Regions from separate parts of the Pseudomonas simiae genome, predicted to be linked through region 2. Evidence: predicted binding sites of a transcription regulator. Region 2 holds the regulator's gene; each other region holds the start of a gene.
What was found. The regulator sigma-54, encoded in region 2, starts transcription at its own class of promoters, with help from an activator protein. The targets are predictions, from matches to a motif close to ANTGGCATNNANNTTGCTNT.

Region 1 (4,211 bases), 1.2 Mb from region 2:
CATCGCCAAGCGGCCGGCCTTCACCGGCAAACTCAGCTGGCAGCCCAGGAGACTGGCCTTGAAGTGCGCCGGCAGGTCATCCGGACCTTCGTCGTTGTGTTCAAACCCGGCAAGGCCTTGCGGCACCAGCGCGTTGAAATAACGTTCGAAGTCACGGAGAACCGCCGGGTCGGCATTCTCGTTCACGGTCAACGAGGCCGAAGTGTGTTGCAACCACAGATGCAACAAGCCCACGCGACAGGCCTTCAACTCAGGCAAGCCGGCCAGCAACTCATCGGTCACCAGGTGAAAGCCCCGGGGCTTGGCCCGCAGGGTAATCAAGGTCTGTTGCCACATACAGTTCTCCGCCCATCGGCGCGCATTCTAGCGCGCTCTGGGAAAAAACAAAGTGCCGAATACGCCTACATGCCTGTAAGACATTGGCACGCGGAAAAGTGCCGGGTGAACCTCATCACAAACTCGACGAAAAAACCGACACAGCGTGTTATGACTGACAAACGCCAGGCAAAAAAATGCCCGGCAAGCCGGGCATCTTTTTTATGCGTACTTACAAGTTGTAGCCGCGCTCGTTGTGTTGCGCCAGGTCGAGGCCGACGGCCTCCTCTTCTTCGGTCACCCGCAGGCCCATGACCATGTCCAGCACCTTGAGGATGACGTAGGTCACGATCGCCGTGTAGATCACAGTGAAGCCAACGCCTTTGCACTGGATCCAAACCTGCGCGGCAACGTCAGTCACGGTGCCGAAGCCGCCCAGCGCAGGGGCTGCGAACACACCGGTGAGAATCGCACCGACGATACCGCCGATACCGTGCACGCCGAACGCGTCCAGGGAGTCGTCGTAGCCCAGCTTGCGCTTGAGGCTGGTGGCGCAGAAGAAGCAGATCACACCGGCAACCAGGCCGATCACCAGGGCGCCCATCGGGCCCACGGTGCCAGCGGCTGGGGTGATGGCTACCAGGCCCGCCACCACACCCGAGGCGATGCCGAGTGCGCTTGGCTTACCGTGGGTGATCCACTCGGCGAACATCCAGCCCAGCGCTGCAGCAGCGGTAGCGATCTGGGTAACCAGCATCGCCATGCCGGCAGTGCCGTTGGCCGCAGCCGCGGAACCAGCGTTGAAGCCGAACCAGCCGATCCACAGCATGGCTGCGCCGATCAGGGTGTAACCCAGGTTGTGCGGCGCCATTGGAGTAGTCGGGAAGCCTTTACGCTTGCCGAGCACGATGCACGCCACCAGGCCAGCCACACCCGCGTTGATATGCACCACGGTGCCGCCGGCGAAGTCCAGCACGCCCCAGTCCCACATCAGGCCACCGTTGCCGCTCCAGACCATGTGCGCGATCGGCGCATAGACCAGGGTGAACCAGATAGCCATGAAGATCAGCATCGCGGAGAACTTCATACGCTCAGCGAAGGCACCGACGATCAGCGCCGGGGTGATGATCGCGAAGGTCATCTGGAAGGTGATGAACACCGCTTCCGGGAACAGCGCTGCAGGGCCGGTGATGCTGGCCGGGGTCACGCCCGCCAGGAACGCCTTGCCCATGCCGCCGAAGAAGGAGTTGAAGTTGACCACACCCTGTTCCATACCGGTGGTATCGAACGCGATGCTGTAGCCGTATACGACCCAGAGGATGCTGATGAGGCCGGTGATCGCGAAACACTGCATCATCACCGACAGAATATTCTTGGAGCGGACCATGCCGCCGTAGAACAGCGCCAGGCCAGGGATGGTCATGAACAGCACCAAAGCGGTGGCGGTCAACATCCAGGCGGTGTCGCCGGAATTGAGGACTGGAGCAGCCACTTCGTCTGCCGCCATGGCCAGGCTTGGCATTACGATGGACAACAGGGCTCCGAGCCCTGCGAATTTACGCAGAGTCATATTGTTTTCTCCTGGGGCGTTGGGGTTTGGCGGCTTAGATTGCGTCGGTATCGGTTTCGCCGGTACGGATGCGAATAGCCTGTTCCAGATTGACCACGAAGATCTTGCCGTCACCGATCTTGCCGGTGTTGGCGGCCTTGGTTATCGCCTCGATAACCCGGTCAAGATCCTTGTCGTCAATGGCGACATCAATCTTCACCTTCGGCAGGAAATCGACCACGTATTCCGCGCCGCGATACAGCTCGGTATGACCCTTCTGCCGACCGAAGCCTTTGACCTCAGTAACGGTAATGCCCTGCACGCCGATCTCGGACAACGACTCGCGTACATCGTCCAACTTGAACGGCTTGATGATGGCAGTGACTAGCTTCATGAAAACTCTCTCCCGAATTGGTGGACTTGCCCCAGGAAAACAAACCCGTCTCAAGTCTAAGCGCAGTGCCTGGCTTTGTAACGCGTCGTCGCCTCGGCATTTGCCTTTGCGACGCCAGCGAACCACTGGTGACGAAACCTGTACCCCTGATCCGTCGGCGCACTGCATTCGTCACAGCGACTGCATCAGTGCATGGGTCATGTTCGTCTAAGCAGAAACCTTGCCAGCTCCGTAAAAATCACTGAAATCAGTCCTTTGCCCACTTATCCCCACCTGCGAGGCTTTTGGGCGACGGCAATGCGCACAAAAACAGTGCGTAGCCGCCCGACCCTCTGCGCGAAAAGCGTGCGCCCGCCGTCGTGAAAAAGACTATAGACGCTGCGTGATACACTGCCGGCCAACAGTTTTCCGGAATATTTCCCATGCTCGCGCCCAAAGACCTCCTCGACGCCCTGAGCGGCCACGCCTCTCGCCTGTTCAGCGGTGACACCCCATTGCCCCGCAATGAAATCGAAAGCCAATTCAAGGCCTTGCTGCAAAGTGGTTTCAGCAAGCTCGACTTGGTGAGCCGCGAAGAATTTGATAGCCAGATGGTGGTACTTGCCCGCACGCGTGCGCGGCTGGAGAGCCTGGAGGCAAAAGTCGCGGAACTGGAAGCGCGATTGACGCCAGCGGGCGAATAACCGGCATCAACCGGTCCCTGTGGGGCTTGCCGGCCCTCGACCGGCGCCTGCTGAAAATACAATTCAGCTTTTTGCTGGTGGTGCTCGGTGGCCGCTGCAACCAACTCGCCGTGGCGTGGTGGGCCTTGCAGGAAACCGGTTCCGCCGTCGTCTTCGCCAACATGATCGCCTGCTCCATCGCGGCGCAGGTGCTGGCCCGCCCTCTGCTGGGATGGCTGGGCGACAAGTACAACAAGATCCTGATCCTCAGGCTGGTTTCCCTGACCAGCGTGTTGACCGCGCTGTTGATGTTTCTTCTATCTGCGACGCAGCTGTTCAACCCCTGGAGCGTCGGCGCCCTGATGCTCGTCAGCAGTGCCGTCGCCGGTGTGCGCGAGCCGCTGCAGTCGTCGATCATTCCATTGTTTGCGCGTGACGATCAGGTCTCACTGGCCGTGCGCACCAAAAGCATGCTGTCGTCCATTTCCAACCTGCTCGGGCCAGCCATGGCCAGCGCGTTGATTTTCAGCTTCGGTACCCCGCTGGCGTTTGCCGTCGACTTCATTGCGATGCTTGGCGCGGCAGTGTTGATCGCATCCATTCCACTCCACCTCGGCGCCAGCGCCCCAGATGAACCTGAACCGACCTCCAGCGGCTGGCGCATGATTTACTCGGGTTTCAAGGCGGTCTATGGGGTGAAGGTCGAGTTCTACCTGGCTCTTGTGGCGATGCTCGTCAACTTTGCCCTGTTTCCATTTTTTACCATCCTGCTGCCGCTGTACGTGAAGACAGTTATCCACTACCCGATCACCTACCTCGGCCTGCTGGATGCGTGCTTCGGCCTGGGCATCCTGGCGGGCAGCTACACGATCACCGGCTGGTTGACCCAACGGGTGCCCCGCGACCTGTGTGTCGCGGCAGGCTTTGCACTGTTGGGGGGCAATATGTGGCTGGCTGGCGCGCTCTCATCGATAGTCGTCGTGCCCCTGGCGTTTTTCTGTGGCGGGGTGGGCCTGATGCTGATCAACATTCCGACCTCTGCCGTGAGATTACTGGCGACCCCCAAGCAGCACCGCAACCGGATCTTCGCCACCGTGTCCTTTCTGTCCGCGGCAGCCAGCCCGCTGGGCAGTTTCGCCATGAATGGCCTGATCGCCAACCTCGGTGTCACCCTGACCATCACGTCGCTGGGGGCGATGGTGCTGGGGTTGTCACTGCTGGTGTTCCTGATCCCCGATTTCCGCACCTTCATGCGTGCCCCAGACACCCAACTCAACGGCGCCTATCTGGA
Region 2 (4,211 bases):
GACGTTAGAATCGACGGCGCTGGCGGTGTATCGACTGGCAAGGGAATGAAAGCGTATTTGAAAGAAAGCAGGATACACCTGCTATCGAACGTAAGAGGACAGTATGAGGCTCGTTAAAACTCTCCCTATTTTGCTCGGTCTGGGCGCAGCACTGGGAAGCGTGAGCGCCTGGGCTCTGCCGAACGATAGCCAGCAGCCGATCCACATCTCGGCTGACGATGCGCAGCTGGATGACAAGCAAGGTGTCGCCACCTACACCGGTGGCGTGATCATTACCCAGGGTTCGATGAAGATCACCGGTAATACGGTGACCCTGACTCGCACCGCTGCCGGCGACATCGACGTGGTGACTTCCGTGGGCAACCTGGCTTACTTCGAACAGAAGCAGTCGCCTACCGACACCGGCCCGATGAAAGGCTACGGCAAGACCATCCAGTACCACGCCCAGCAGAACCGCATCGTGCTGATCGATCAGGCCAAGGTGCTCAGCCCCGATGGCAACTCCACGGAAGGCGAGAAAATCACCTACGACACCGTGAAACAGATCGCTAACGCCGGTCGTGCCAATGGCAGCAAGGTCACTGCACCACGCCCACGCATCGACATGGTTATCCAGCCGAAGAAGAAGGCCGAGTAATGGCAACCCTGAAAGCCCAGCATCTGGCCAAGGCCTATAAAAGCCGTCAGGTCGTGCGCGACGTCAGCCTGTCGATCGACAGCGGCCAGATCGTCGGCTTGCTCGGCCCCAACGGTGCCGGCAAGACCACCTGCTTCTACATGATCGTCGGCCTGGTCCAGGCGGACCAGGGTCGCGTGCTGATCGACGACCTGGACGTGAGCCACCAGCCGATGCACGGCCGTGCACGCGCCGGTATCGGCTATCTCCCGCAGGAAGCGTCGATCTTCCGCAAACTGTCGGTCGCCGATAACATCATGGCGATCCTCGAGACCCGCAAGGAACTCGACCGTGACGGCCGCCGCAAGGAACTGGAAAGCCTGCTGCAGGAATTCCACATCAACCACATTCGCGACAACCTCGGCATGAGCCTGTCCGGTGGTGAGCGTCGTCGTGTGGAAATCGCCCGCGCCCTGGCCACTGCCCCCAAGTTCATTCTGCTGGACGAACCGTTTGCCGGCGTCGACCCGATCTCGGTCGGCGACATCAAGCAGATCATCCATCACCTCAAGGCCAAGGGCATTGGCGTGCTGATCACTGACCACAACGTCCGTGAGACCCTCGATATCTGCGAAACCGCGTATATCGTCAACGATGGCCAACTGATCGCCGAAGGTGACTCGGCCACCATCCTGGCCAACGATCTGGTCAAGGAAGTGTACCTGGGTCACGAGTTCCGCCTGTAAACACCGTGGTGTCACGGCCGTTTGCCGAGGTGCGCGGGAGTCAATGAAAACCTCCGGATTTTTATTGTTACCGCGCTCTAGGCAAAGCCCCCGACATCAGGCATATAATTTGCTTATGTTTGGCGCTCACGCGCCCTGTCGTGGATGGCGCATTGCGCCGGCGAATAAGGTGTTAAGCCCCTGCCATGAAACCATCGCTAGTCCTGAGAATGGGCCAGCAGCTGACGATGACACCGCAGCTGCAACAGGCCATCCGCCTGCTCCAATTGTCGACCCTGGACCTGCAACAGGAAATCCAGGAGGCCTTGGAGTCCAACCCGATGCTCGAACGCCAGGAAGAAGGCGACGACTTCGATAATGCAGACCCGCTGGCCGATAACATCGAGCAAAAACCCAATTCCGACGTGCAGGAACCCTCCTATCAGGAAACCGCCCCTACGGTGGATAACCTTGAGGAAGGCGATTGGAACGAACGCATCCCCAACGAGCTTCCCGTCGACACGGCCTGGGAAGACGTCTACCAGACCAGCGCCAGCAGCCTGCCCAGCAATGACGATGACGAGTGGGACTTCACCACCCGCACCTCCGTTGGCGAGAGCCTGCAGAGCCATCTGCTCTGGCAACTGAACCTGGCGCCGATGTCGGACACCGATCGCTTGATCGCCGTGACCCTGATCGACTGCATCAACAACCAGGGTTATCTGGACGAGACGCTTGAAGAAATTCTTGAAGCCTTCGACCCGGAACTGGATATCGAGCTGGACGAGATTGAAGCCGTCCTGCACCGCATCCAGCAGTTCGAGCCCGCCGGCATCGGCGCACGCACCCTCAGCGAATGCCTGTTGCTGCAATTGCGCCAACTGCCGGCCAAGACGGCCTGGCTCACCGAGGCCCAGCGCCTGGTCACCGACTACATCGACTTGCTCGGCAGCCGCGACTACAGCCAGTTGATGCGCCGCATGAAGCTCAAGGAAGACGACCTGCGCCAGGTCATCGAGCTGGTACAGAGCCTCAACCCGCGCCCAGGCTCGCAAATCGAGTCGAGCGAAGCCGAATACGTAGTCCCCGACGTCATCGTACGCAAGGACAACGAGCGCTGGCTGGTAGAGCTGAACCAGGAGTCGGTGCCGCGCCTGCGCGTCAACCCGCAATACGCCGGTTTCGTACGTCGCGCCGATACCAGCGCCGACAACACCTTCATGCGCAACCAGTTGCAGGAAGCGCGCTGGTTCATCAAGAGCCTGCAAAGCCGCAACGAAACCCTGATGAAAGTGGCCACTCAGATCGTCGAGCACCAGCGCGGCTTCCTGGAATACGGCGACGAGGCGATGAAACCGCTGGTACTGCATGACATCGCCGAAGCGGTTGGCATGCATGAATCGACGATTTCCCGGGTGACCACCCAGAAATTCATGCATACCCCACGGGGTATTTATGAACTGAAATACTTTTTCTCCAGCCATGTCAGCACCTCCGAAGGCGGTGAATGCTCGTCCACGGCGATTCGCGCGATCATCAAAAAACTGGTTGCTGCGGAAAATCAGAAAAAGCCATTGAGTGACAGTAAGATCGCTGGTTTACTGGAGGCACAAGGCATTCAGGTCGCCCGTCGAACCGTCGCCAAGTACCGCGAATCCCTTGGGATCGCGCCTTCCAGCGAGCGTAAGCGTTTGATGTGACGGGCGGGCCACAGCGTTCCAGTGGCAGGTAGTCCTACCTGCCGCTTTATGCACTGGCAACGAAGGAGAAGCTGTATGCAAGTCAACATCAGTGGACACCATGTAGAAGTCACCCCTCCATTGCGCGAATACGTCGAGCAGAAGCTGAAACGGCTTGAGGGTCATTTCGACAAGATCACCAATGTGCAAGTCATCATGAAGGTCGACAAGCTTCAGCAGAAAATTGAGGCGACTCTCCAGATACCCGGTGGCGAAGTAGTCGCCAATGCCGAGCATGAAGACATGTATGCATCAATCGACTTGCTCACAGACAAGCTTGACCGCCAACTTAAAAAGCATAAGGAAAAGAATCTGAGCCTGCTTCAGGGCACAGGTCGTTAACTCTCCCCCCATGATCCGACTTGAAACCATCCTGACCCCCGGCCGTTCCCTTGTGAACGCGCCGGGCGGCAGCAAGAAGAAAGCCCTTGAGCAAATTGCCAACCTGATCAGCCGCGAAGTGCCTGAACTGGAAATGCAAGATGTCTACGAGGCTCTGATTGCCCGTGAGAAACTCGGTTCCACCGGTTTTGGCAACGGCATCGCCATTCCCCACTGCCGCCTCAAAGGCTGCGAGACCCCAGTCAGCGCCCTGCTTCACCTGGACGCTCCCATCGATTTCGACGCTATCGACGGTGCCCCGGTCGACCTGCTGTTTGTACTGCTGGTCCCGCAGGCTGCCACCGATGCGCACCTGGAACTGCTTCGGCAGATCGCCAGCATGCTCGACCGCAAGGACGTACGCGACAAACTGCGCAGCGCCAAAAGCAACGAGGCGCTTTACCAGGTTGTCCTGGATGAACAGAACGGGCAGTAATCATGCGCTTGATCATCGTCAGCGGCCGCTCCGGCTCGGGTAAAAGCACCGCCCTCAACGTTCTTGAGGACAGCGGTTTCTATTGCATCGACAACCTGCCCGCCGGCCTGCTGCCGGAATTGGCGGAACGCGCGTTGATCCACACCGAACTGGCTCAGCCTCTGGTTGCCGTTTCGATTGATGCACGCAACCTGCCCAGCCACCTTGAGCGATTCCCGCAATTGCTCGAGGAAGTGCGGGCCAAGCATATCCATTGCGATGTGCTCTACCTGGATGCCGACGAAGAGACTCTGCTCAAGCGTTTCTCCGAAACC
Region 3 (4,211 bases), 610 kb from region 2:
GCGGGTCGGTGCGCTGCGGGGTAAAGTCGGCCAGCTGCTGCAGCAGGCGTTTTTGCAGTTCATCCAGATGCGGGCGTATCTGTTTGATCAGGTCCGGGCGTGGGTCGTCCGGCGCCTTGCCTTGGAACTGCCAGTCGGAAAGGTGGGTGTATTGCACCAGCTTGTTGGCCTCGATCTGCGCCGAAAAAAACTGCTCGGCGGCGGCCGCGTCCAGCTTGTAGGTCGGTGCCTGGGCGCTAACGCTGGCGATCACCTCTTGTTCGCGCTTTTTATCTTCCACGGGCTTTTTGCTGTCCCATTTGCTCAGGGCTACCTGGTCGGCGATCTCCAGGCGTTCGGCAATGCTGTTGAGCAGCGGCTCCAGAGTGGGCGGCGCAGCACTCGCACTGGCACTGACGAACAACAGAGCGAACACAAGTCGACGTTTCAAGGATGATCTCCTGTGGGAGCGGGGCTTGCCCGCGATGGCGGAGTATCAGTCAATACAACAGGTGCTCGATGCGGCGCAATCGCGGGCCAAAAAAAAGACCTCCCGAAGGAGGTCTTTTTTCATCACGCTACATTAAGCAGCGCTACCGGATCAGCAGCTGTAGTACAGCTCGTATTCCAGTGGGTGTACGAAGGTGCGAACCTTGATTTCTTCTTCGCTCTTCAGGCCGATGTAAGCGTCGATGAAGTCGTCGCTGAACACGCCGCCTTTGGTCAGGAACGCACGGCCCTTGTCCAGCTCTTCCAGGGCTTCTTTCAGGCTGCCGCACACTTGTGGGATCTCTTTGGCCTCTTCAGGCGGCAGGTCGTACAAGTTTTTGTCGGCGGCGTCGCCAGGGTGGATCTTGTTCTGGATACCGTCCAGGCCAGCCATTACCAGGGCAGCGAAGGCCAGGTACGGGTTGGCTGCTGGATCCGGGAAGCGTGCTTCGATACGGCGAGCGCGAGGGCTGGACACGTATGGAATACGGATCGAAGCGGAACGGTTGCGCGCCGAGTAGGCCAGCATTACCGGTGCTTCGAAACCTGGGACCAGACGCTTGTAGGAGTTGGTCGACGGGTTGGTGAAGCCGTTCAAGGCCTTACCGTGTTTGATGATACCGCCGATGAAATACAGGGCAGTGTCGGACAGGCCGGCATAACCTTCGCCAGCGAAGGTGTTCTTGCCCTCTTTGGCGATGGACAGGTGAACGTGCATACCCGAACCGTTATCGCCGTACAGAGGCTTAGGCATGAAGGTAGCGGTACGGCCGTAGGCAACGGCAGTGTTGTGTACGCAGTACTTCAGGGTCTGTACTTCGTCAGCCTTGGCCACCAGGGTGTTGAACTTCACACCGATTTCGTTCTGGCCGGCAGTGGCCACTTCGTGGTGGTGCACTTCGATGGTCAGGCCCATGTCTTCCATGGCGTTGCACATGGAGGTACGGATTTCGTGGTCGTGGTCGAACGGCGGAACTGGGAAGTAGCCACCTTTGATGCCTGGACGGTGGCCATGGTTGCCGCCTTCCACGTCTTGATCGGACATCCAGGAGCCTTGTTCGGAGTAGATCTTGAACATGGAGCCGGAGATGTCGGACTTGAACTTCACTTGGTCGAAGATGAAGAATTCTGGCTCTGGGCCTACGAATACAGTGTCACCGATACCGGTCGACTTCAGGTATTCCTCGGCACGCTTGGCGATCGCACGTGGGTCGCGGTCGTAGCCTTGCATGGTCGAAGGCTCGATCACGTCGCAGACCAGGATCAGGGTCGGCTCTTCGGTGAACGGGTCGAGTACGGCAGTGCTGTCGTCCGGCATCAGGATCATGTCGGAGGCTTCGATGCCTTTCCAGCCAGCGATGGAGGAACCGTCGAACATTTTGCCTTCTTCGAAGAAAGCTTCATCCAGCGCGTCGCGAGCCGGCATGGTCACGTGGTGCTGAGTGCCTTTGGTGTCCGTGAAGCGCAGATCAATCCATTTAACGTCATGATCTTTGATGAGTTGAACCGACTTCGACATAGTGTCCTCCGGGTGGCTTCGGGCTGGGGTAGTGGAGTTAGCCCTTAGAATGTGGGTGATGCCGGCGCGGATAGTCCGCCATGGCAACCTGCCTCACAAGAGAGCAAATTGCATGCCAGTGCGCCAACATGGGTTTTCTGCTCAAAAAACGACCCTATAAAGGTGCATTACGACAAAAGACCAAAAATGGCGCACCGCAATGTAGCGCAAAGGCGCGCAAATGCACCTATTTAGTGCGTTGCACGTGCGATGCATATTAACTGGTTAAACCTTGAGCGATTTCCGCTATAATCCGCGCCCCCCTTTTTCAGCAGGCCCGGCGCGCGCTGTTTCCATGAAATTAATCGTTAAAGTCTTCCCCGAGATCACCATCAAAAGCCGACCGGTACGGACGCGTTTCATCCGTCAGTTGGCCAAGAACATCCGTGCCGTGCTCCGCGATCTGGACCCGGCTGTGGTGGTGAACGGCGTGTGGGACAACCTCGAGCTGGAAACCCGTGTCACCGAGCCCAAAGCCTTGAAGGACATGACCGAGCGCCTGAGCTGCATGCCGGGCATCGCGCATTTCCTGCAGGTGGATGAGTACCCGCTGGGCGACTTCGATGACATCACCGAGAAGTGCAAACAGCACTACGGCAGTGAGCTTGAAGGCAAGATCTTTTCGGTGCGCTGCAAGCGTGCCGGCAAGCACACCTTCAGCTCCATGGACGTCGAGAAATACGTCGGCAGCAAGCTGCGTCGCGAGTGCGGCGCATCCGGAATTTCCCTGAAAGCGCCGCAAATTGAAGTGCGCATGGAAATTCGCGACCAACGGTTGTTTGTGATCCACAGCCAGCACAACAGCATCGGCGGCTACCCGCTGGGCGCCCTGGAACAGACCCTGGTGCTGATGTCCGGCGGTTTCGATTCCACGGTGGCGGCCTACCAGATCATGCGCCGCGGCCTGATGAGCCACTTCTGCTTCTTTAACCTGGGCGGACGTGCACACGAATTGGGCGTGATGGAAGTCGCGCATTTTATCTGGAAGAAGTACGGCAGCTCCCAACGCGTGCTATTTGTGAGCGTACCGTTCGAGGAAGTGCTGGGCGAAATTCTCGGTAAAGTCGATAACGGTCATATGGGCGTGGTATTGAAGCGTATGATGTTGCGCGCGGCCTCGCGAATCGCCGACAAGTTGCAGATCGATGCACTGGTAACCGGTGAGGCGATCTCCCAGGTCTCCAGCCAAACGCTGCCGAACCTGTCGATCATCGATTGCGTCACCGAGAAGCTGGTCTTGCGCCCGCTGATCGCCAGCCATAAGCAGGACATCATCGACCTGGCAGAGCAGATCGGCACCGCCGACTTTGCCAAGCACATGCCCGAGTACTGCGGGGTCATTTCGGTGAACCCCAAGACCCACGCCAAGCGCCATCGCGTGGAGCATGAAGAGAAAGAATTCGACATGGCGATTCTGGAGCGTGCGCTCGAGAACGCCAAGCTGGTCCCGATCGATCGCGTGATCGACGAATTGGGCCAGGACATCAAGATCGAAGAAGTCAGCGAAGCCCTGGCCGGCCAGATCGTCATCGACATCCGTCACCCGGATGCCGCTGAGGATGAGCCGCTGGAAATCGCCGGCATCGACGTACAAACGCTGCCGTTCTATGCATTGAATGCGCGTTTCAAGGAACTGGATAACAGCCGTCAGTACCTGCTGTATTGCGACAAAGGCGTGATGAGTCGCCTGCATGCCCACCATTTGCTCAGTGAGGGACATGCCAATGTGCGCGTTTATCGACCGAGCTAAGAGCCCGGGGCTGTTTGCCTGTGGCCTGCGTCACCGGCCCCCCGACTCTGCCGTCAAGCTGTAACGGCAAGGCCTGACTCTACTGTTAATCGCTGCCACGACCTGTCAGCACACCGAATCCTCTGATCGAGATACACAAGTGATCGAAAATCTACGTAACATCGCCATCATTGCTCACGTTGACCATGGTAAAACCACCCTGGTAGACAAACTCCTGCGTCAATCCGGCACCCTGGAGCGCAACGAGCTCAACGACGAGCGCGTGATGGACTCCAACGACCAGGAAAAAGAGCGCGGCATTACCATCCTGGCTAAAAACACCGCTATCAACTGGAACGGCTACCACATCAACATCGTGGATACCCCGGGCCACGCCGACTTCGGCGGCGAAGTAGAACGCGTAATGTCGATGGTTGACTCCGTTCTGCTGCTGGT
Region 4 (4,211 bases), 2.8 Mb from region 2:
GATGTTGGCCATGGCCGGGTTCACTTCCGAGTTGATGTACTCGAAATTGACTTCCATGATCGCCTGCCAGGCTTCTTTCAAGTCGATGAAAGCCTGTTCCAGCACCATGCGCACCACACGCAGTTCGGTAGGCGTGAACTCACGCCCTTCGATCTTGGCGTGACGGCCGTCGCCACCGAAGAAGTTGTCCACCAGCTTGAACACCAGTTTGGCATCGAGGATGAACAGCGCGGTGCCGCGCAGCGGCTTGATCTTGACCAGGTTGAGGCTGGTGGGCACGTACAGCGAGTGCACGTACTCGCCGAACTTCATCACCTGCACGCCGCCCACCGCCACGTCCGCCGAACGGCGCAGCATGTTGAACATGCTGATGCGGGTGTAACGGGCGAAACGTTCGTTGATCATCTCCAGGGTCGGCATGCGCCCACGGACGATACGATCCTGGCTGGTGAGGTCATAACTTTTGACGCTGCCGGGCTCGGCAGCCATTTCGGTCTGTACCAGACCATCGTCGACGCCATGCAGCAGCGCGTCGATTTCATCCTGGGACAGCAGGTCTTGCACGGCCATGTCGTGATCCTACTGCAATACGAAGTTAGTGAAGAGCGCCTGCTCGACCACGACTTTGCCGAGTTCCTTCTGGGCCACTTCCTGCACGCTGGCCGTGACCTTCTGGCGCAGCATTTCCTGGCCCACCGGGGTGGCAAGTGTGTCGAAGGCCTGACTGGAGAACAGCATCACCAGGTTGTTGCGGATCACTGGCATGTGCACCTTGAGGGCGTCCAGGTCCGACTGGTTGCGGGCGAGCAACGTGATGCTCACCTGCAGGTAACGCTGACGACCGTTCTGATTGAAGTTGGCGACAAAGGCCGGAAGCATCGGCTCGAAGATTGCCGGTTGCTTGACGTTACTGGCGGTTTCGGCAGCGGGTGCCGGCTTGCTGGCATTGCTGTGCATAATGTACCAAGTGCCGCCGACCGAGGCGCCGATGGCCAGGAGCAGGCCCACGACTATCAACAGGATAAGCTTGAGCTTACCTTTGCCTGCGGGTGCTTTTGCTGCGTCGTCGCTCTTCGCCATGCCAATAATCCGTCACTATTCGGGAATTCATAGATCTACGGAAAGGCAAGAGCAAGTGTTATGCCAGAGTTGTCTGGTGGATTTGGAAGAGGGCTACGATATTGGCCATGGAACAGGTCCCATGCGGGAGCGGGCTTGCTCGCGAAAGCAATAGGTCAGTCGACTGATTCAGCGACTGATACACCGCTTTCGCGAGCAAGCCCGCTCCCACATTTGGGCCTGTGCAGGGCTCGAGTCAGGCGTAGTAATCGACGGCGCTGGAGCCGATTACGGTTGAGGTGACCGGCGCCACGGCTTCAGCCACATCAATGTGGCTACCACTGTCGCTGTTATCACCACCGCGCCCGCCGCTGCCGCTCACGCCACGGGTCTGGGCCTGTTGCTGCTGTTGCTCCTGGCCACGGGACTGGTCGGACACGTTCACATCCACTTGGCCCATGCCCTGCTGGGCGAACATCTCCCGCAAACGGCCGGACTGGCTTTCCAACGCCTCACGTACCACCGGATGGGCGCTCATGAAGTTGACCTGGGCCTGCTGGTCGGCGGTCATGTTGACCTTGATGTCCAGGCGACCGAGTTCAGCCGGCTGCAACTGGATCTCCGCCGACTTGAGGTTGGCGCTGGACAGGTACATCACGCGGTTGACGATTTCGTCGGTCCAGCCGCTCTGGTGCATGGCCAATGGCGCATTGGTCACCGGCGGCAAAGCGTTGGCGGTCTTCGGCGTGGCGGCTTGCGTCAACGCGGCCAGACGGTTGGCGAAGTCATCGACACGGGTGTCGCTGCTGGCGTTCTTCAGGTCCTTGAGACCGTCGTCGATCAGCCCGCTGAAAGCCTTGTCACCGCCCTGGTCAGTGCTGTCCTTGGTGGCTTGCTGGTCGACCATAGTGGCCAGGCCTGCGGCAAAGTTCTGTGCGGCGGTGGGTTGATCCTGAGTCGGTGCCGAAGCGGTTTTTGCCTGGGCCTGACTGCTGGCCGACACGTGACCGCCCTGCTCCATCGCCAGGCGCACGGCGGGCATGGCGTCCAAGGGATCGGCCTCTGGATCGAAGGCCGGCTTGGCCTCCTCAGTCGCAGCGACCGGCGCCGCCACCACCGGCAGGGCTTTTTCATCCTTGTTGGTGACAGGCGCTGGGGTTTCAACCGGCACCGGCACGGCCACCGGGGTGACGGTGGCAATCAATGCAGGGTCGACGACCGGGTCCACCGGGGGCTGCTGCACCAGGGACGGGTCGGCGGGCGCGTCGTCATCCTTGCTGGCACTGTCGTCGGTGTTGGCCGGAGGGGTGGCAGGCAAGGGTTTGCCGCTATCGGCAACGGCTGGTGTGCTGGCGGCAGGCTTGTCGTTGCCCGCTGCCGGCTTGGCGCTGGCGTCGGAAGGCTTGCCTGCGGTGGATTTGGGCGCGTTGTCGTCGGCCTTGGCCGTGGGCTTGGAACCCTGGCTGGCAAACACTTGAGCGAAGCCAGGGCCCTTGTCCCGTGGGTCCGCTGCCACTGCCGGTGGGTTGGCGGTGGGCGCTTGAGGCTTGGCCGCGGGGGCAGCCTGAAGGAGCGAATTCGGGGCGACTGGCATAGGTAAAGGTCTCCACTGCATAGGGGTCGGGGATGCAGTATCTGGAGGTAGAGCAAGAGTTGGGCCAGGTTGGTATATCGACCGAGTAAATATCCATTTTCTCGGTAAAGGCCGCTTAGGGTTTCGCGCTTACAGCGACTCAAACCCCAAACCGCTGCCGCTCCGACTCATACATCGGCTTAACCAACGCAAACTCATGATCAATCTGATCCACGAGCGCCCCCAAATCCGTAGTGGATTCAACCGACTCAACCTCCAGCCGCTGACACAACTGCGCCAACCGCACCGCCCCAAGGTTACCGCTACTCCCCTTGAAACTATGCGCAATCCGCCCCAACGCCTTCGCATCATCCCGCGCCTTGCGCAGCGCCTCGACGCGCTTCTGGGAATCATCGAGAAAGGTATCAAGCAACTTCGGATACTCGCCTTCCATGACTTCCTGCAAACCCGACAACACCGCCGGGTCCAGATGTAGATCAACCACTTGCTCGCTCCTTGATCAAGAATCGGCGGATTATGCCAGAGCCTCCCAGGAAAACTCCACGCACACACTGCGCCCACCATCCGACCAGCCTACCTCGCTGCTCAACTGCCGTACCAGACTCAAGCCACGGCCAGACAGACGGTCGATATCCAGCGGCCGCGCCAGCACCTGCTCCACATCAAACCCCGAACCGCTGTCTTCAATGCGCAGGGTCATCTTCCCACCTGCCCCGATCGGCACCACCTGCACATGCACCCGTATATACCCGCTATTGAGTTGCGCGAGGCGGTCATTACGCTGACGGTAATACTCGGCAAACCCTTGGGCGTCACGCTTGAGCCGAGAGTCCAGACCCAAGACGCCGTGCTCCAGGGCATTGGAATACAGCTCCGCCATCACGCTGTAGAGCGCCCCACTTTGCTCACGCAACCCATGAATCTCCAACAACAGTTGCAGCAGATACGGCAACGGGTTGTAACGCTTCAAGGTCTCGGCGCGAAACTCGAAACTCACCGACCAATCCAGCGGACACGACTGCCCGCTGTCCGCATACAACGGCCCCGTGGCGCGCAGTTGCTGGTCAGGCTGCAAGGTGATTTCCACCATGCTCACGTCATCGCGCACTTCACCGCGAAACGCCGCCAGGGCCTGCTCGATGTCTTCAAATAAACGATCAGGCTCGCGATTGGCGGCAAACACCTGTTGCAAGCGTTCGGCGCCGAACAGTTGATCGTTGGCATCGGCGGTATCCAACACCCCATCAGACAGCAGGAACACCCGGTCACCCAGGGCCATGGGCCAGACTTCAGTACGATCATCAAAGGCTTGCGCCGACAGTACCCCCAACGGCAAGTGCCGCGATTCCAGCGGCGTGCGCCGGCCGGTGGCGATTTCATGCCTGTAGCCTTCGGGCATGCCGCCGTTCCATACCTCCACCACCCGTCGCTGCGTGCTCAGACACAACAGGGTGGCGCAGCAGAACATGTCCACCGGCAGGATGCGTTTGAGTTTGGCGTTCATCTCCCGCAGGGTCTGCGCGAGGCCATAGCCTTTGGCGGTCATGCCATAGAACAC

Region 1: a site for sigma-54 is predicted at 2,467-2,486, ahead of glnK (P-II family nitrogen regulator). Genes of this name have one in related genera too.
Region 3: a site for sigma-54 is predicted at 2,088-2,107, ahead of glnA (type I glutamate--ammonia ligase). Genes of this name have one in related genera too.
Region 4: a site for sigma-54 is predicted at 2,703-2,722, ahead of PF1751_RS19770 (flagellar hook-length control protein FliK). Genes of this name have one in related genera too.

The regions. Positions count from the first base shown of each region.
Region 1 covers NZ_CP010896.1:5,922,780-5,926,990, forward strand. Annotated here, with positions in the region: gene PF1751_RS27045 (secondary thiamine-phosphate synthase enzyme YjbQ) at 1-336, opposite strand, end outside; gene PF1751_RS27050 (ammonium transporter) at 548-1,885, opposite strand; gene glnK (P-II family nitrogen regulator) at 1,920-2,258, opposite strand; gene PF1751_RS27060 (accessory factor UbiK family protein) at 2,681-2,941, shown strand; gene PF1751_RS27065 (MFS transporter) at 2,968-4,211, shown strand, end outside.
Region 2 covers NZ_CP010896.1:973,537-977,747, reverse strand. Annotated here, with positions in the region: gene lptC (LPS export ABC transporter periplasmic protein LptC) at 1-117, shown strand, start outside; gene lptA (lipopolysaccharide transport periplasmic protein LptA) at 104-637, shown strand; gene lptB (LPS export ABC transporter ATP-binding protein) at 637-1,362, shown strand; gene PF1751_RS04340 (RNA polymerase factor sigma-54) at 1,548-3,041, shown strand; gene hpf (ribosome hibernation-promoting factor, HPF/YfiA family) at 3,117-3,422, shown strand; gene ptsN (PTS IIA-like nitrogen regulatory protein PtsN) at 3,433-3,897, shown strand; gene rapZ (RNase adapter RapZ) at 3,900-4,211, shown strand, end outside.
Region 3 covers NZ_CP010896.1:364,033-368,243, forward strand. Annotated here, with positions in the region: gene PF1751_RS01650 (chorismate mutase) at 1-430, opposite strand, end outside; gene glnA (type I glutamate--ammonia ligase) at 581-1,987, opposite strand; gene thiI (tRNA uracil 4-sulfurtransferase ThiI) at 2,322-3,776, shown strand; gene typA (translational GTPase TypA) at 3,916-4,211, shown strand, end outside.
Region 4 covers NZ_CP010896.1:4,366,450-4,370,660, forward strand. Annotated here, with positions in the region: gene fliM (flagellar motor switch protein FliM) at 1-570, opposite strand, end outside; gene fliL (flagellar basal body-associated protein FliL) at 580-1,080, opposite strand; gene PF1751_RS19770 (flagellar hook-length control protein FliK) at 1,316-2,653, opposite strand; gene PF1751_RS19775 (Hpt domain-containing protein) at 2,793-3,137, opposite strand; gene PF1751_RS19780 (ATP-binding SpoIIE family protein phosphatase) at 3,168-4,211, opposite strand, start outside.